DNA from 2 places in the Paenibacillus sp. FSL F4-0125 genome. Region 2 is predicted to be linked to the other one. Evidence: riboswitches for the same ligand, from Rfam matches in the RefSeq annotation. Region 2 holds a riboswitch; the other holds the start of a gene.
The links. A riboswitch is a leader RNA that binds a small molecule or an ion and turns the genes downstream of it on or off. The one in region 2 is predicted to bind glycine.
Positions count from the first base shown of each region.

Region 1: linked by a shared signal. The riboswitch ahead of gcvT (glycine cleavage system aminomethyltransferase GcvT) and the one ahead of NST74_RS29220 (amino acid permease) in region 2 are both predicted to bind glycine.

Region 1 covers NZ_JBBOZJ010000001.1:6,083,647-6,091,029, forward strand. The annotation lists gene NST74_RS27190 (flagellar motor protein) at 1-737, shown strand, start outside; gene NST74_RS27195 (flagellar motor protein MotB) at 734-1,573, shown strand; gene gcvH (glycine cleavage system protein GcvH) at 2,042-2,434, opposite strand; glycine riboswitch at 2,712-2,809, shown strand; gene gcvT (glycine cleavage system aminomethyltransferase GcvT) at 2,996-4,108, shown strand; gene gcvPA (aminomethyl-transferring glycine dehydrogenase subunit GcvPA) at 4,215-5,567, shown strand; gene gcvPB (aminomethyl-transferring glycine dehydrogenase subunit GcvPB) at 5,564-7,024, shown strand; gene NST74_RS27220 (efflux RND transporter permease subunit) at 7,359-7,383, opposite strand, start outside.
Region 2 covers NZ_JBBOZJ010000001.1:6,549,534-6,556,916, reverse strand. The annotation lists gene NST74_RS29240 (Atu4866 domain-containing protein) at 1-239, opposite strand, end outside; gene NST74_RS29235 (AraC family transcriptional regulator) at 421-1,341, shown strand; gene NST74_RS29230 (pyridoxamine 5'-phosphate oxidase family protein) at 1,429-1,899, opposite strand; gene adhP (alcohol dehydrogenase AdhP) at 2,179-3,195, opposite strand; glycine riboswitch at 3,393-3,473, shown strand; gene NST74_RS29220 (amino acid permease) at 3,606-4,958, shown strand; partial or broken gene NST74_RS29215 (DHA2 family efflux MFS transporter permease subunit) at 5,097-6,559, opposite strand; gene NST74_RS29210 (TetR/AcrR family transcriptional regulator) at 6,726-7,280, shown strand.

The DNA.
Region 1 (7,383 bases), 470 kb from region 2:
TAATCGGCGGCTATCTCTGGGAAGGCGGAAGCCTCTCAGGACTGCTGCAGCTTAATGCAGCTTTGATTGTCTTCGGAGGTACATTTGCCGCCGTTATGATCAGTTTCCCGGCATCTAAGCTACGCTCCATCCCAACAGCACTGCGCATGGCCTTCGGCAGCAACCCTGATCGTGATGTAGAAAAAGCAGAAGAACTCATTTCAATGGCAACCGTGGCGCGTCGCGGCGGTGTGTTAATGTTAGAAAAACAAGCAGAAATACATCCAGATCCTTTTACACGCGAAGGTCTACTTCTGATTGTCGACGGCACTGACCCAGAACAGGTTAGGCAAATTCTTGAACTGGAAATGGACGCTAAGGAACTGAAGCATGAGAGCTACGCCAAAATTTTTGAAGCCGCTGGTGGGTATGCTCCTACAATGGGAATTATCGGGACGGTGATGGGTCTCATTCGTGTGCTAGGCAACCTTACAGACCCTTCAAATCTGGGCACTTCTATCGCAGTTGCATTTACCGCAACACTGTACGGTGTCGCTATCGCTAATTTAATATTTTTACCCATCGCTTCCAAAATTAAATCCCGCAGTCAAAGTGAGTTACATAGTATGGAAATGCTGCTTGTCGGCATTCTTTCTTTGCAGAACGGAGATCACCCCTTGCTCGTTCGTAAAAAATTAAACTCATTCATCTCAGACACGGACACGAATGACCGCGCAGAAACTAGAGGTCTTCTATGAGACAAAGATACCGGCGAAAGCGGCGTGTAGAGACTCGGGAAAGCCGCGACCGCTGGATGATTACTTATGCTGATCTAATTACACTTTTGCTTATATTTTTCGTTATATTGTATGCGATGAGCAGCCTGGACACGGACAAATATAATATTGTGACGGGCTCGTTATCCGAGACCTTCAAGTCTGGAAGCACTGTTCTTGACGGTGGGAATGGCATTTTAGATGCTGGGAAGACAACTGAGAGCAGACAGAACAGTGTGGACGGGAATGGTGGGAACGCAGCTGCAACTGCGAGACCGAATGATGGATCTGCTGAACAAACGGAGAACGAAGCACCTTCGGCACGTGAGCTGGCATTTCGAGAACAAGAGGCAAAGCTTGCTGAATTAATGGGTGTGATCACCCAATATGTCGAGGCAAATAATCTCGGAGAACAAATATTTGTTGCTGACAAACCACAAGGGATAGAAATCACCCTCAGTGACCGTTTTCTCTTTGATGCGGGTAAAGCTAATTTGAAATCTCCAGCCTTTCCTGCCCTTCAGCAGTTGTCTGGTTTATTCAAAGACATCGGCGCAAAGATTAGCATTGAGGGACATACCGATAATACGCCAGTATCTTCGGCTTCGCACTATAACGACAACTGGGAGCTATCAGGTGCTCGTGCGCTGTCAGTGCTGCGCTTTTTCTTAGATCATGAAGGGTTGAATCCCGACAATTTTCAATACGCGGGTTATGCTGATACCCAGCCCACAGCGGAAAACATATCAGCAGCAGGTAAGCAAAAGAACCGCCGTGTAGAGATCATTGTGCTGCGGCAGCTTCAAGAAGGTGAGTAAGTTTAGAACTAATCAATTATTGATAATTAAGCGTTAAAAATTGCAGCATAATAACAATTCAGAAACTGCTTAAAAATACTACCATAATAGAACCGCCACACTAATTACGGAAAACCTCCCTAATTATTTACTTATTATCTTATTCAGGCGCGTAATTAGGGAATTCCTCCCCGATTATTACTCTTTTTCGTCGGAAATAGTGGTTTTACCGAGATTTTTAAGGAGGAATTCCCTAAAAATCATATTTTCGCGCTAAAAACGTCTAAAATCAGGGAGGTTTTCCCTCATTTCATATCAGTAAATTTGATTCCAAGAAAATTTCCACAATTCCCAACAGAATCGAAGATCTAACGCAAAGTTATCCGATGCTCCCATAAGAAACACCAAACAGCAAGTCCCCAAATCACAGAAACTTGCTGCTACAAAAATCACACGCGATGAAATTAATATACAGTAAAAAAACCTTAATTACTCTCCTACCAATGCTCGGTATCCGGCTGCATCAAGCAAACCTTTTACAGCATCAGCATACTCTCCGTCTACTTCAATTTCAAAGATCCAACCTTCGCCATACGGCTTATCATTGATCAGCTCTGGACTTGCTTCTAATCCGTCATTAATCTTGGTAACCGTCCCAGAGACGGGTGAATACAATTCCGATACAGTCTTAACGGATTCGATACTACCTACGCTGTCACCGGCTGAAATGGCCGAGCCCACTTCTGGAAATTCCACAAATACGATATCGCCTAACAAATGCTGAGCATGATCCGTAATCCCAACACGTACTACGCGTCCTTCCACTTGCTGTGCCCACTCATGCTCTTCGCTGTAAAGAAGGTTATCTAAAACTTCACTCATTTCAAGCCGCCTCATTTCCAAATTGGAATTCTAAATTTAGTTATAGCCTAAGTGATCCCAGAGCATAATGTCAATATTACTAACAGTAAAATAAATTTGTCGTTTTTTTGACTTTTTCTTGTTGACAGCGCCCTCCTATACCCGTTTAATGGAGACATACAAGAAGAAACAACGATGTCGTCTTTTTATAGACGATAACCGTTTCTCGAAGAAATATAAGGATAATGTATAATGTGAAACATATACTTTCTTATATTTGAAACAAATACAGTTGCGGATGATGGCATAGGGAGAGACTGTCTCACTTGAAGACGGCGCCGAAGGAGTAAACCCTAACAGGGTGAATCTCTCAGGCAAAAGGACCTTTGTCGGACGTATCTCTGGAGAGCATCAGACGCAGGGCGAAGGTGCGTCAGGTCACCAACGGGGAAACTTGCAGGTTAGTTACGCAGGGTAACTCTCAGGTACAAAGGACAGAGCAGAAAGCGATTAGTGCATTTATGCATGATTGCTTCTGCCTGTCCTTTTTTCGTATGTAATCAGATCAAGGGGAGTGACGACATGGATGCTTTGAAAAGAACGCCTTTTTATGATCTCTATTCCGCTTATGCGGAATCCAGATGCATTGATTTTGGCGGCTGGGAGCTGCCAGTACAATTTACAGGTATCGTGAAGGAGCATGAAGCCGTTCGCCAGCAGGCTGGACTGTTCGATGTATCGCATATGGGTGAATTCATGGTGATCGGGAGCGGTGCAGAAGCCTTTTTGCAAAAGATGACGACTAACGATGTCAGCCGCCTCACCGATGGTTCGGCACAATATACGCTGCTCTGTTATCCAAACGGCGGAGTTGTAGACGATTTACTCGTGTATCGACTAAGCGAAGGTCGTTATATGCTCGTCGTTAATGCCTCCAACATCGATAAGGACTTTCAGTGGCTGAATGAGCACCTGACCTCTGAATTCGGTGAAGTCACACTCACTAATGTCTCCGATGAGACGCTTTTACTTGCCTTGCAAGGTCCGCTGGCAGAGACTATACTCGCGGAAGTTACTGATACTCCTATCTCAGCCCTCAAGACTTTCCACTTCATCGAACACGCTACCGTCTGCGGTGTAGAAGTATTGATCTCCCGTACAGGTTATACCGGTGAAGATGGCTTCGAAATCTACGCTTCGCTGGATGGTGCAGGAGCGTTATGGAACGGGCTTCTTGCTGCGGGTGCTCCTCATGGATTAACACCTGCTGGCCTGGGCGCACGGGATACCCTGCGTTTTGAAGCGAAATTGCCGCTGTACGGTCAGGAACTCTCAGCTGATATCACGCCGCTTGAAGCAGGATTGCAGTTCTTCGTGAAACTAGACAAAGCAGACTTCATCGGTCGTGATGCGTTAGTGCAGCAAAAAGAAGCCGGTCTTCCCCGCCGCCTTGTCGGCCTAGAGATGATTGATCGAGGTATTCCGCGCTCCCATTACCCCGTCTATGCAGACGGCGTTAAAATCGGAGAGGTCACAACCGGAACACAATCGCCAACGTTGAAGCGTAACTTGGGATTAGCTCTGCTTGATACAGCTTATAGTGAAATAGGTACAGAGGTTTACGTAGAGATCCGCGGCAAACAGCTTAAGGCTGTCGTGATTAAGGCCCCTTTTTACAAGTATAAACGCCTTTAGCGTCCATATAAGGACGGTGAGCTTTTAAGCGAGAAATAGAAGGATAAAGTATAGCCTGAAAATTCTACTGTCTTATATTTTAAAAAAGCCAAGGAGTGAAACCTTAATGAAGCACCGTTATCTGCCCATGACTGCACAGGACCGCGAAGAGATGATGGAAGCCGTCGGGATTCAGTCCATAGATGAGCTGTTCTCCGATATTCCTGAAGCCGTCCGTTTTCAAGGCACTATGCCGATGTCTGAACCACTCGATGAATACGCCCTGCTTCGTCACATGAAAGGTCTGGCTGACCGAAATGCCGACTTTGATTCTCACGCCAGCTTCCTCGGCGCCGGATTATATGACCATCACATCCCTGTGGTGATCAACCATGTCATTTCCCGTTCTGAATTCTACACTGCCTACACTCCTTATCAACCGGAGATCAGCCAAGGTGAGCTGCAAGCGATCTTCGAATTCCAATCCTATATTTGTGAACTAACCGGTATGAAAGTAGCTAATGCCAGTATGTATGATGGCGCAACCGCATTATCCGAAGCAGCAGTCCTCGCAGCTGGTGCTACCAAACGTAAAAAAATAATCGTCTCCCGCACCGTTCATCCTGAAGCACGTCAAGTACTACGCACATCGGCTAATGCCTGGGGTCTTGAAGTGGTAGAGATTGACTATAAAGACGGAGTTACCGATCAGGCGATGCTTGCTGAAGCCATTGATGGAGATACCGCAGCAGTACTGATGCAATCGCCTAACTTCTTTGGCTGCATCGAAGACCTAAGCTCTGTTGAGCCGCTAATCCATGCGGTTAAAGGATTGTTCGTCGTCAGTGCAAATCCGATTGCTCTTGGCGTACTTGAAACACCGGGTAAGCTTGGAGCCGACATCGTAGTCGGTGATGCTCAGCCACTCGGTATTCCAGCCTCCCTCGGTGGTCCAACTTGTGGATTCTTCGCCGTAGCGGAACATTTGATGCGCCGTATGCCGGGCCGTATCGTCGGTCAAACCGTTGACCGTAACGGTAAACGCGGCTTCGTTCTGACACTTCAAGCTCGCGAACAGCATATTCGCCGTGAAAAAGCGACATCGAACATTTGCTCCAATCAGGCGCTGCTAGCTCTTTGCGCGTCCGTCTATTTGTCCGTTATGGGCAAAGAAGGTATGCGTGAAGTTGGCGAGTTGAACATTCGCAAAAGCCATTACGCCGCTAATAAACTTAGTGGACTAACAGGTACTGAGCTTACCTTCTCCTCCCCATTCTTTAACGAGTTTGTCGTGAAGCTTCCTGAAGGAAGCAGCGTGAGCGCAATTAATTCCAAGCTGCTGAAGGAAGGTTATCTCGGCGGTTATGATCTGGGCCGTGATTATCCCGAACTTTCTGGACAAATGCTGATATCCGTTACGGAAAAAAGAAGCAAAAACGAAATCGATCAATTCGCTAGCGCACTGGAGGGCTGTTTATGAAACCGGAGCAAAGTCTAATTTTTGAATTAAGTCGTCCCGGCCGTTCGGCCTATTCCTTGCCACTTTGCGATGTGCCGCAGGAAGAGAGCATTGAAACGCTCATTCCGCAAAACCTGCTACGTAGTGAACCCGTCGTACTCCCAGAAGTATCGGAAGTGGATGTCATTCGCCACTACACTTCGCTTTCACGCCGTAACTTCGGTGTAGACAATGGCTTCTATCCGCTAGGTTCGTGTACGATGAAATACAATCCGAAGATTAACGAAGATGTTGCCCGCATCGTAGGCCTAGCTAAAATCCACCCGTACCAACCGGAAGAAAGTATTCAGGGTGCACTGGAATTAATGTATACCCTCCAAAATGACTTGTCCGCATTAACCGGCATGGATGCTGTATCTTTACAGCCAGCCGCAGGTGCGCATGGTGAATGGACCGGTCTCATGATGATCCGCGCCTACCATGAAAGCCGCGGCGAGAGCCGCACGAAGGTTATTGTGCCGGACTCCTCGCATGGCACCAACCCTGCTAGTGCTTCAGCAGCAGGACTTGAAACGATTACGATCCCTTCCACGGATAAAGGGATGGTTGATCTTGAAGCACTGAAAGCAGCGGTCGGCATCGACACAGCCGCTCTGATGCTGACTAACCCAAGCACACTCGGCTTGTTCGAGACCCAAATCGTCGAGATCGCTGAGATCGTGCATGAAGCAGGCGGCTTACTCTATTACGATGGAGCCAACTCCAACGCTATTATGGGCATCACCCGTCCAGGTGACATGGGCTTTGACGTTGTGCATTTGAACTTGCATAAGACAATGAGTACCCCGCATGGCGGCGGCGGCCCTGGAGCCGGTCCTGTAGGTGTAAAATCCATTCTGATTCCGTTCCTACCACAACCAACTGTGGTGAAAAACGAAGATAGCAGCTTCTCACTCGACTTCGGCGGACCTGAATCCATTGGACGCGTGAAAGCTTTTTACGGAAACTTTGGTATTCTCGTTCGTGCCTACGCCTATATCCGTACCTATGGTCCAGACGGACTGCGTGAGGTATCGGAAAATGCTGTGCTGAATGCGAACTATATGATGCATCGCCTGGCGCCATATTTTGAAATCCCATATCCGGGTGTATGTAAGCATGAATTCGTAATGTCCGGCAAAAATCTCAAGCAATATGGCGTTCGCACCTTGGATGTTGCCAAACGGTTACTCGACTTCGGCTACCACCCGCCAACCGTGTACTTCCCATTGACGGTAGAGGAATGCATGATGATCGAACCGACGGAAACCGAAAGCAAAGAAACGCTCGATGGCTTCATCGATACGATGATCCAGATCGTGAAAGAAGCGCAGGAGACACCGGAGATCGTAATCAACGCACCGCATACCACAGAGATCAGCCGATTGGATGAGACACAGGCAGCTCGTAAACCGGTATTAAATTGTTCTTGCGGTTAAGTTCTCTATATTAACAAGTAACAATAAACAAGGCTAAAGCCTGGTGTTTAACACCGGGCTTCAGCCTTGTTTATCTTTTATCAGATAGCATTCTTGTCCTAATAGTAAGGAACAACGGCGTGGATCAGATTTACCTGAAGTGCCTTTAGGACCAAACAGATGCTATTCGTCCATTCACTGGCTTATTGAGTTACTATTGGACTCCTGAGTCCGATGCATCATTGGACAACAAAAAAAGCCATGATTCACACTTCGTTCCGAGAAGAGTTCATAAACAGGAACATCCCAACAGCATTATCATAGCCGTTGGGACGCCCTATTCCTCTAATCGATATTACGCACCATGCGTCGGAGTTTCG
Region 2 (7,383 bases):
ACCATACCTCCATGGTACAGCACCCCGTCGACAAAATCCCCATCTGCTGTAAAGCCTGTATCATCTACATATTCGATATGATTGCCTTCGATGGTATATTTTCCTTGATAAGCGCTCTTGCGGTCGCCGCGGGCTTCGTCGTACCTTCTGCTTGGCAGCAGCTCGTGCCGGATATAGCCGTCCGCGGTCACCCACATGCCAACATAGGGTTGCCGATTTTCATGTTCGGTATTATTCATTTCACTCACTCCTTCTAGGACCTTAATCATTGTCATAACCTCCAAGTGGATCACTTATCCACAATTTCATTATGAACGGATTCTAAAAAAGGCGGTAGACAAATGGTCCGCTTTTATTGCCTAATCCTCCAAAATAATATAAAGTTAAGTTGTTAAATTCAACAAATAAGGGGAAGATCGAATGGGTGAAAGATCCGTGAAGCGGAAGGAACAATTAGTACAAATGATCGAGCGGTTCGCGAAACAAGACGGCACCCATGAGACGTTGATTCCTGCCTTGCGTTTCACTCGCTCTTCCCGGGCATCCGAGCCGGTCTATTCAGTCTATGAACCCTCGCTGTGCGTTGTGGCCCAGGGCTCGAAGCTCGTTATGCTGGGTCAGGAGAGTTACCGATATGACCCAAACAGCTATTTGGTGGCTTCCGTCCATTTGCCGATTACCGGACAGGTTATGGAGGCTGCACCGGAAACGCCGTATTTAAGCCTTCAGCTGCAATTTGACATGGACCAAATTCTTGAAGTTATCCAAGCCTCCGTTACAGTCGAGAGAGCTAAGCCTCAATCTGGGCGCGGGCTGTACATAAACCGGATGAGCGATACGCTTCATGACGCCTTACTGCGGCTTGTCCAGCTGTTAGATACACCGGACGATATTCCGGTACTTGCACCGTACGCGATACGGGAGATTGTTTACCGGGTTCTTCAGGACGAGCAGGGCACCGTCCTCAAGCAGTTTGCCTTGCTAGGTAGCCATGCGCAGCGAATCACAATGGTGATCAAGCGGATAAACCGCGATTTCGCGATGCCCCTGCACATTGACGAATTAACTGCTGAGGCCGGTATGAGCGCCTCGTCTTTGTATTATTACTTCAAGGAAGTAACCGCAATGAGCCCGATCCAGTATCAGAAGCAGCTAAGGCTCCAGGAGGCGCGCCGTTTGCTCTATTCAACAGCAATAGAAGCGGCTGACGCCGCTTTTCAAGTCGGCTATGAAAGCCCCTCGCACTTTAGTCGCGAATACGCGCGTATGTATGGCCATCCCCCGGTCAAGGACATTAGGCGTCTACGTGATGAACTGCAAACTGGGAAGGCGTCTTCTTAGACGTTTAATGCGTAACACGAAAAAAGGAAGTGTGCGGACACTCCCTTTGAGCAAAATTATCTGCTATCAAATGTCTATTTTCATTCATTAAATTGCCGTCTTATTGATAAAATCAATCTCATTTCTGATCCCTTTATGGGCGTCATTCCACAGGCCCTTTGTCAGGCGAATGCGCAGCAGGCAGGTGTTAGGGTCTTCGTCGTTATTGGCCTCGTTATACCACTCGGCGAATATTGTACGCAGCTTTGTCATCATTTCGGCGTTTTTTTCGTCACATACCCAGCCCAGGTTTTCACCGATACCATCGGCCGTAAAGTTTTCGACGATGATACAAACAGCGACTTCGGGGTTTTGGGCGATCTGCTGCATCTTACCTGAGGTCGCGTAAGTGACAGTGTAGAACGCGCCGTCCTCATAATAGGCGTCCACAATGCGGGCGGCAGGACGGCTTTTGCCGTTAGCCCCCGGTTCCAGCGCGATGGTGGACAGAGTGATCAGACCGTCCTTGTTACCGACTTGTTTTTCCAGCAGCATCATAGCTTCGTCGTATTTGCTCATTATATTACCTCCTAAAGTGGTATAAGGCATATACTAGTAAGCTTATCACTGTAAAATATTGGTGCATGTGAAGTATAATACAAAAAAATTAATTTGCTATCATAATCCTCTGCTCAACTTAGGTAAGGTTCAGCTGGTAGAGTTATAAAATAGTACACTAATAATTAGGCATAAATTTACACATCATCTCTATGAAATGTATGGTTAAACCCGATAAAGAACACTTATCAATGTGTTCTCTATCGGGTTTATTGTTACAATTTCTAATTAGATTCTTGATCATTTCGTCATATCAAGGACGATTCGACCATTGATTTTGCCTTCTAACATAAGATCGTAGATCTCATTAATCTCTTCTAACTTACGTGTCTCAATAATGGTTTTGATTTTTCCTTCTGCAGCGAATTGTAATGTTTCTTGTAAATCTTTGCGAGTGCCGACTATCGAACCGACTACCTTTGTACCGTTTAAAACCGTATCAAAGATCGGAACATCCATGGATTCAGGAGGCAGCCCAACCATGACGCAGGTACCGCCGCGGCGAATGGCCCGGTAGGCTTGGTCGAATGCTTTTTTCGCCACTGCTGTACAAACGACTCCATGAACACCACCGATTTCTTTCTGAATCCAGTCGGCCGCATCCTCTTTTAATGCGTTTACGGTTTTGTCTGCACCAAGCTGTTTCGCAAGCTCCATCTTTTCATCTGAAGTGTCGATGGCCACTACGTTCATTCCCATCACCTTTGCATATTGTACACCTAGATGACCCAATCCTCCGATACCGAAAATAGCTACCCATTCACCTGGCTTTACACCTGATACTTTCAAAGCTTTATAGGTCGTAACGCCAGCGCAAAATAAAGGTGCCGCTTCAATGAAGCTTAGATTATCAGGAACCTTCACTACATAATCGGCAGCTGCCACACAATATTCTGCATATCCGCCATCTACGGAATATCCGGAATTTTGCTGATCCAGACAAAGGGTCTCTCTTCCTGTGAGACAATATTCGCAATGACCGCAAGCAGAATACAGCCACGGAATTCCTACTCGGTCCCCTACCTTTAAGTGTGTAACTCCTTCACCTATTTCTTCAATAATGCCAACGCCTTCATGTCCGGGAATAAGAGGCAGTTTCGGTTTAACAGGCCAATCGCCATGAGCAGCATGCAAATCAGTATGACACACTCCGCATGCCTGAATATGGACAAGGATTTCTTTGTGTCCGGGTTTTGGTTTAGGTACGTCTTGTAGTTCTAACTTTTCTTTAAATTGTTTTACTACAGCGGCTTTCATTAGCATACTCCTTTAGCTTTTTGTTTTTCAAAAAGTAGTATGTTCATGAGGCTTACTTTAAATTCTTGAGACTTTTATCACAGATTAACACTCACATCAGAAGTAATATGTTAGAATATCAGAACAGCTTTACTGCGTTACCGCTTTATCAACTTCATAATTCACGAGCTATGATGGCTAAGGATTACACTTTAGCTGGAGCAGCTTCTGGAGAGACCGCGGAAATTCCGCGGCGCCGAAGGGTTCACAATCTCAGGCAAAAGGACAGAAGAGTACTGAATATATATTTGTCATGCTGATCGACATCAGTAGGCAAATATTATTTGATATTCTTACGATCTGGGAGATTGGATGACATCCAATCTCTCTTTTTTATTCCAATTTATTGTACTCACAAGGGGGAACTAGGTATGGTACAACCAGAATTAAAGAGAGAGCTGGCCAATCGGCATGTTCAACTTATTGCTATTGGCGGCACCATCGGTACAGGATTATTCTTGGGATCAGGCAAGGCGATAGAGAAGGCAGGCCCATCTATTATGATCACGTATTTAATCGTGGGTATTGCTGTGTTTTTTGTGATGAGAGCACTGGGAGAGCTCCTATTATCTAAAGCGGGCTATCAATCGTTTACGGATATTGCTGAAGACTACCTTGGATCACGGGTCGCATTCATTACCGGTTGGACCTATTGGTTTTGCTGGATCATGACGGCTATGGCTGATGTCATCGCTGTTGGCGTATATGTACAATATTGGTTTGATATCCCGCAATGGGTTCCTGCCATAGCCTGTCTAGTCGTGTTATTAGGACTTAATCTATTAACTGTAAAAAGTTTTGGGGAACTCGAATTTTGGTTTGCTTTAATTAAGGTAATTACGATTCTCGCCTTGATTGGTCTTGGGGTCATTTTACTGATCATAGGGTTTAAGACGGATGCAGGATCGGTGACGATACGGAATCTATGGGAGCATGGGGGCTTTTTTCCGAACGGCATATCAGGCTTCTTATTCTCTTTTCAAATGGTTGTATTTGCTTATGTCGGTGTGGAGTTGGTGGGTGTATCAGCAGCGGAAACAGCGGATCCGGAGAAAAATATCCCGTCTGCAATTAATAAAATTCCTTTACGGATTCTATTTTTCTATGTCGGCGCGCTTTTCGTCCTGCTATGCATTAACCCTTGGACGGAGCTTAGTCCGGCAGAAAGTCCTTTTGTAAAAACCTTTACTTTAGTAGGGATTCCAATTGCCGCAGGGATTATTAATTTTGTTGTACTAACCTCAGCGGCTTCCGCTTGTAATAGTGGGATGTTCTCAACAAGCCGAATTCTCTATAATTTGAGTAGAAATAACCAGGCGTCTCCTCATTTGGGCAAACTGAATAAAAACCATGTACCAGGTAACTCGTTATTCATTTCTACAATTGTCATATCTGTAGGAGCTCTGTTGAGTAAACTTATTCCGGAGCAGGCTTTTGGAATCGTGACAACGATTAGCGCCATTTGTTTTATATGGGTGTGGGGCATTGTGCTCATCTGCCATATTAAGTACAAGAAAACCCGGCCAGATTTACAGATGAATTCCAAATTCAAAGCACCGTTCACACCGGCTATTAATTATATTGTCTTAACCTTGTTCGCTGGAATACTGATCATTATGCTGTTCGCTGGAGAGACACGCCCGGCTTTATTGTGTACTCCGATCTGGTTTATTTTATTATTCATCCTGTATTCGATTAGAGGTAAGAAGGGGAAAAGTAATTAAGCTAGTGTGAGGCAGACATTAAGTAGCGGCTACTAGGGGATGCGGGGCTGAAACTAAAGCTAGTGAGCTGAAAATAGCTATGAGAATAATGCAAAAGGACAGCGAGCAGCTGTCCTTTTGACGTTCCACTTTATGAGTCTATTCTTCGCTAGCTAGGTTTGCTTTCTTTTCAATCGTGATCTTGCTCTTCATAGGCATAAATAATGTTATAACAAAAGCGGCAACGGATAAAATCATCATGAAGTAATAGGAGTCACTCGCCCCTAGAATGGATGCTAGGGATTTAAGGGTTTCAGGAGTAGTAGAGGGATTGCTCTGCATCACTGTGGCCGCATGACTTGTTGCCTGCACTGTATAAATTGTAATTACGACAGCAGTACCAATAGCTCCGGCAATTTGACGAACGGTATTGTTCACTGCTGTACCATGCGTACCTAGTTGTTTGGGCAACGCATTTAGTCCGGCTGTATTGAGTGGCATAGTGATGAAGCTTAATCCAATTCGGAGACCAATGGTACGAATCATTAGATACATATAGGTTGTCGATTGAGACAAATCGGTTACCGCCCACATAGATGGAATAATAAAGAGTAAACCAATAATGAATAGCGGCTTGGCACCAAAACGGTCGTATAATTTTCCGGTGACGGGCGACATGAACGCATTTACAAGTGCCCCCGGCAGCAAGAGCAATCCTGCATCAAACGCTGTGAAACCACGGCCATTTTGCAGATAAATAGGCAATAAAATCATATCTGCGTACATCATCATCGTGATCAATACGTTAATAAGAGACGTCATCGTAAAGACTTTATTTTTGAAGACAGACAAGTTTAGCAGTGGATCATCAGACTTGATTTGTCTTATACAGAATACAGCCGTTACAGCAATCCCAATCCCTAAGGTCAGAATCACTATTGCATCGTCCCAGCCTTTACTGCCTGCACTACTGAAGCCGTATAAGATCAGGCCGAATCCGACGGTTGATAAAAGAACACTTACTACATCAAGCTTCGACTTAGAGGTCTCAGATACATTCACTAAATACTTGAATGCCAACGCTATAACAAGGATGACAAGTGGGATGAGGCCGATAAATAACCAGCGCCAAGAATGGTATTCGACAACAAATCCCGCAAGAGTCGGCCCTATAGCAGGAGCAAATATCATCGCCAGTCCGAGCAGTCCCATAGCACTGCCACGTTTCTCAACGGGGAAGATGGCGAGCACAACACTCATCATGAGCGGCATTATTATGCCAGCACCCGCAGCTTGGATCATTCGTCCGATTAAGAGTAGACTAAACTCGGCGCCGCTGCACAAATAATCGAACCGATTAATAAAAATGACATGGCACTTATAAATAATTGACGTGTTGTAAAACGTTTCATTAAGTAGGCCGTAATTGGAATCAAAATCCCGTTGATCAGCATAAATCCGGTTGAAATCCATTGTACGGTTGTTGCCGTAACATCAAAGACATCCATCAGCCTACTTAAGGCGACATTTAAAAGTGTCTGATTGAGTGTGGATAAGAAACAACCAAAAATTAGGATGGTTAGTAGGATTCCTTTATTTATTTTCTTAATGTCTTCTTGCATGGTGCAGGCCTCTCTTCATTGCTTTTTCGACATAGTGTCGATAAAATAAATCATATCAGCATTTAAACGGTATTCCTATTTGCAATTTTATTGAAAATGTCGACTAATCGACAGAATGGGTAAATTAGTTGATGAAATACTATATAAACGATAATAGAGGGATGAAATGTCTGAACATAAAAGAATTGACCCACGAGCCATTCGCTCAAAAAAGATGCTGAAGAACGCTGTTTTTTCATTGTTAGCCGACAATGTGGAGATTTCTCAATTAACCGTCCAAAAAATCGCCAACCGTGCTGAACTGAATCGTGCTACGTTTTATTTGCATTATGAGGATATTAACGATTTATTGCGCCAGATTGTACATGAAATCTTTGATGACCTGTCCATGAAGGTTGAACCGCTATTACAAATGAAGAGCAGCAATGAACAGGAGCAGTTGGTCACATTTTTAAATTATTTTTATGAATACCGGAAAGTTTTTGCTGTATTGATGGAGCACAAAGGCTTCAAAAACCACTTGACCAACCTGTTAAAGAATACTGTCGAAAAACGAAGAAACGCCAGAAACATAGACCCCAATAAAGAAGTAGTCTCTGTTGATATAATTGCAGCATCACTACTTGGGATTATTTTGTGGTGGATTAAGGATGGCAGCCAATATAGTGCGGAATACATAGCGGGGCAGATTACCTTGATGTATAAAAGAAGGTATTTATAAGCGCTAGACTACGCTGCAGGAGGATATGGGGAACCGATAGCTATTCTAAGTCAGAATGAAGTGAGTGAAACAATAAAAAGCGGCAGTCTAGGACGTTAATTCT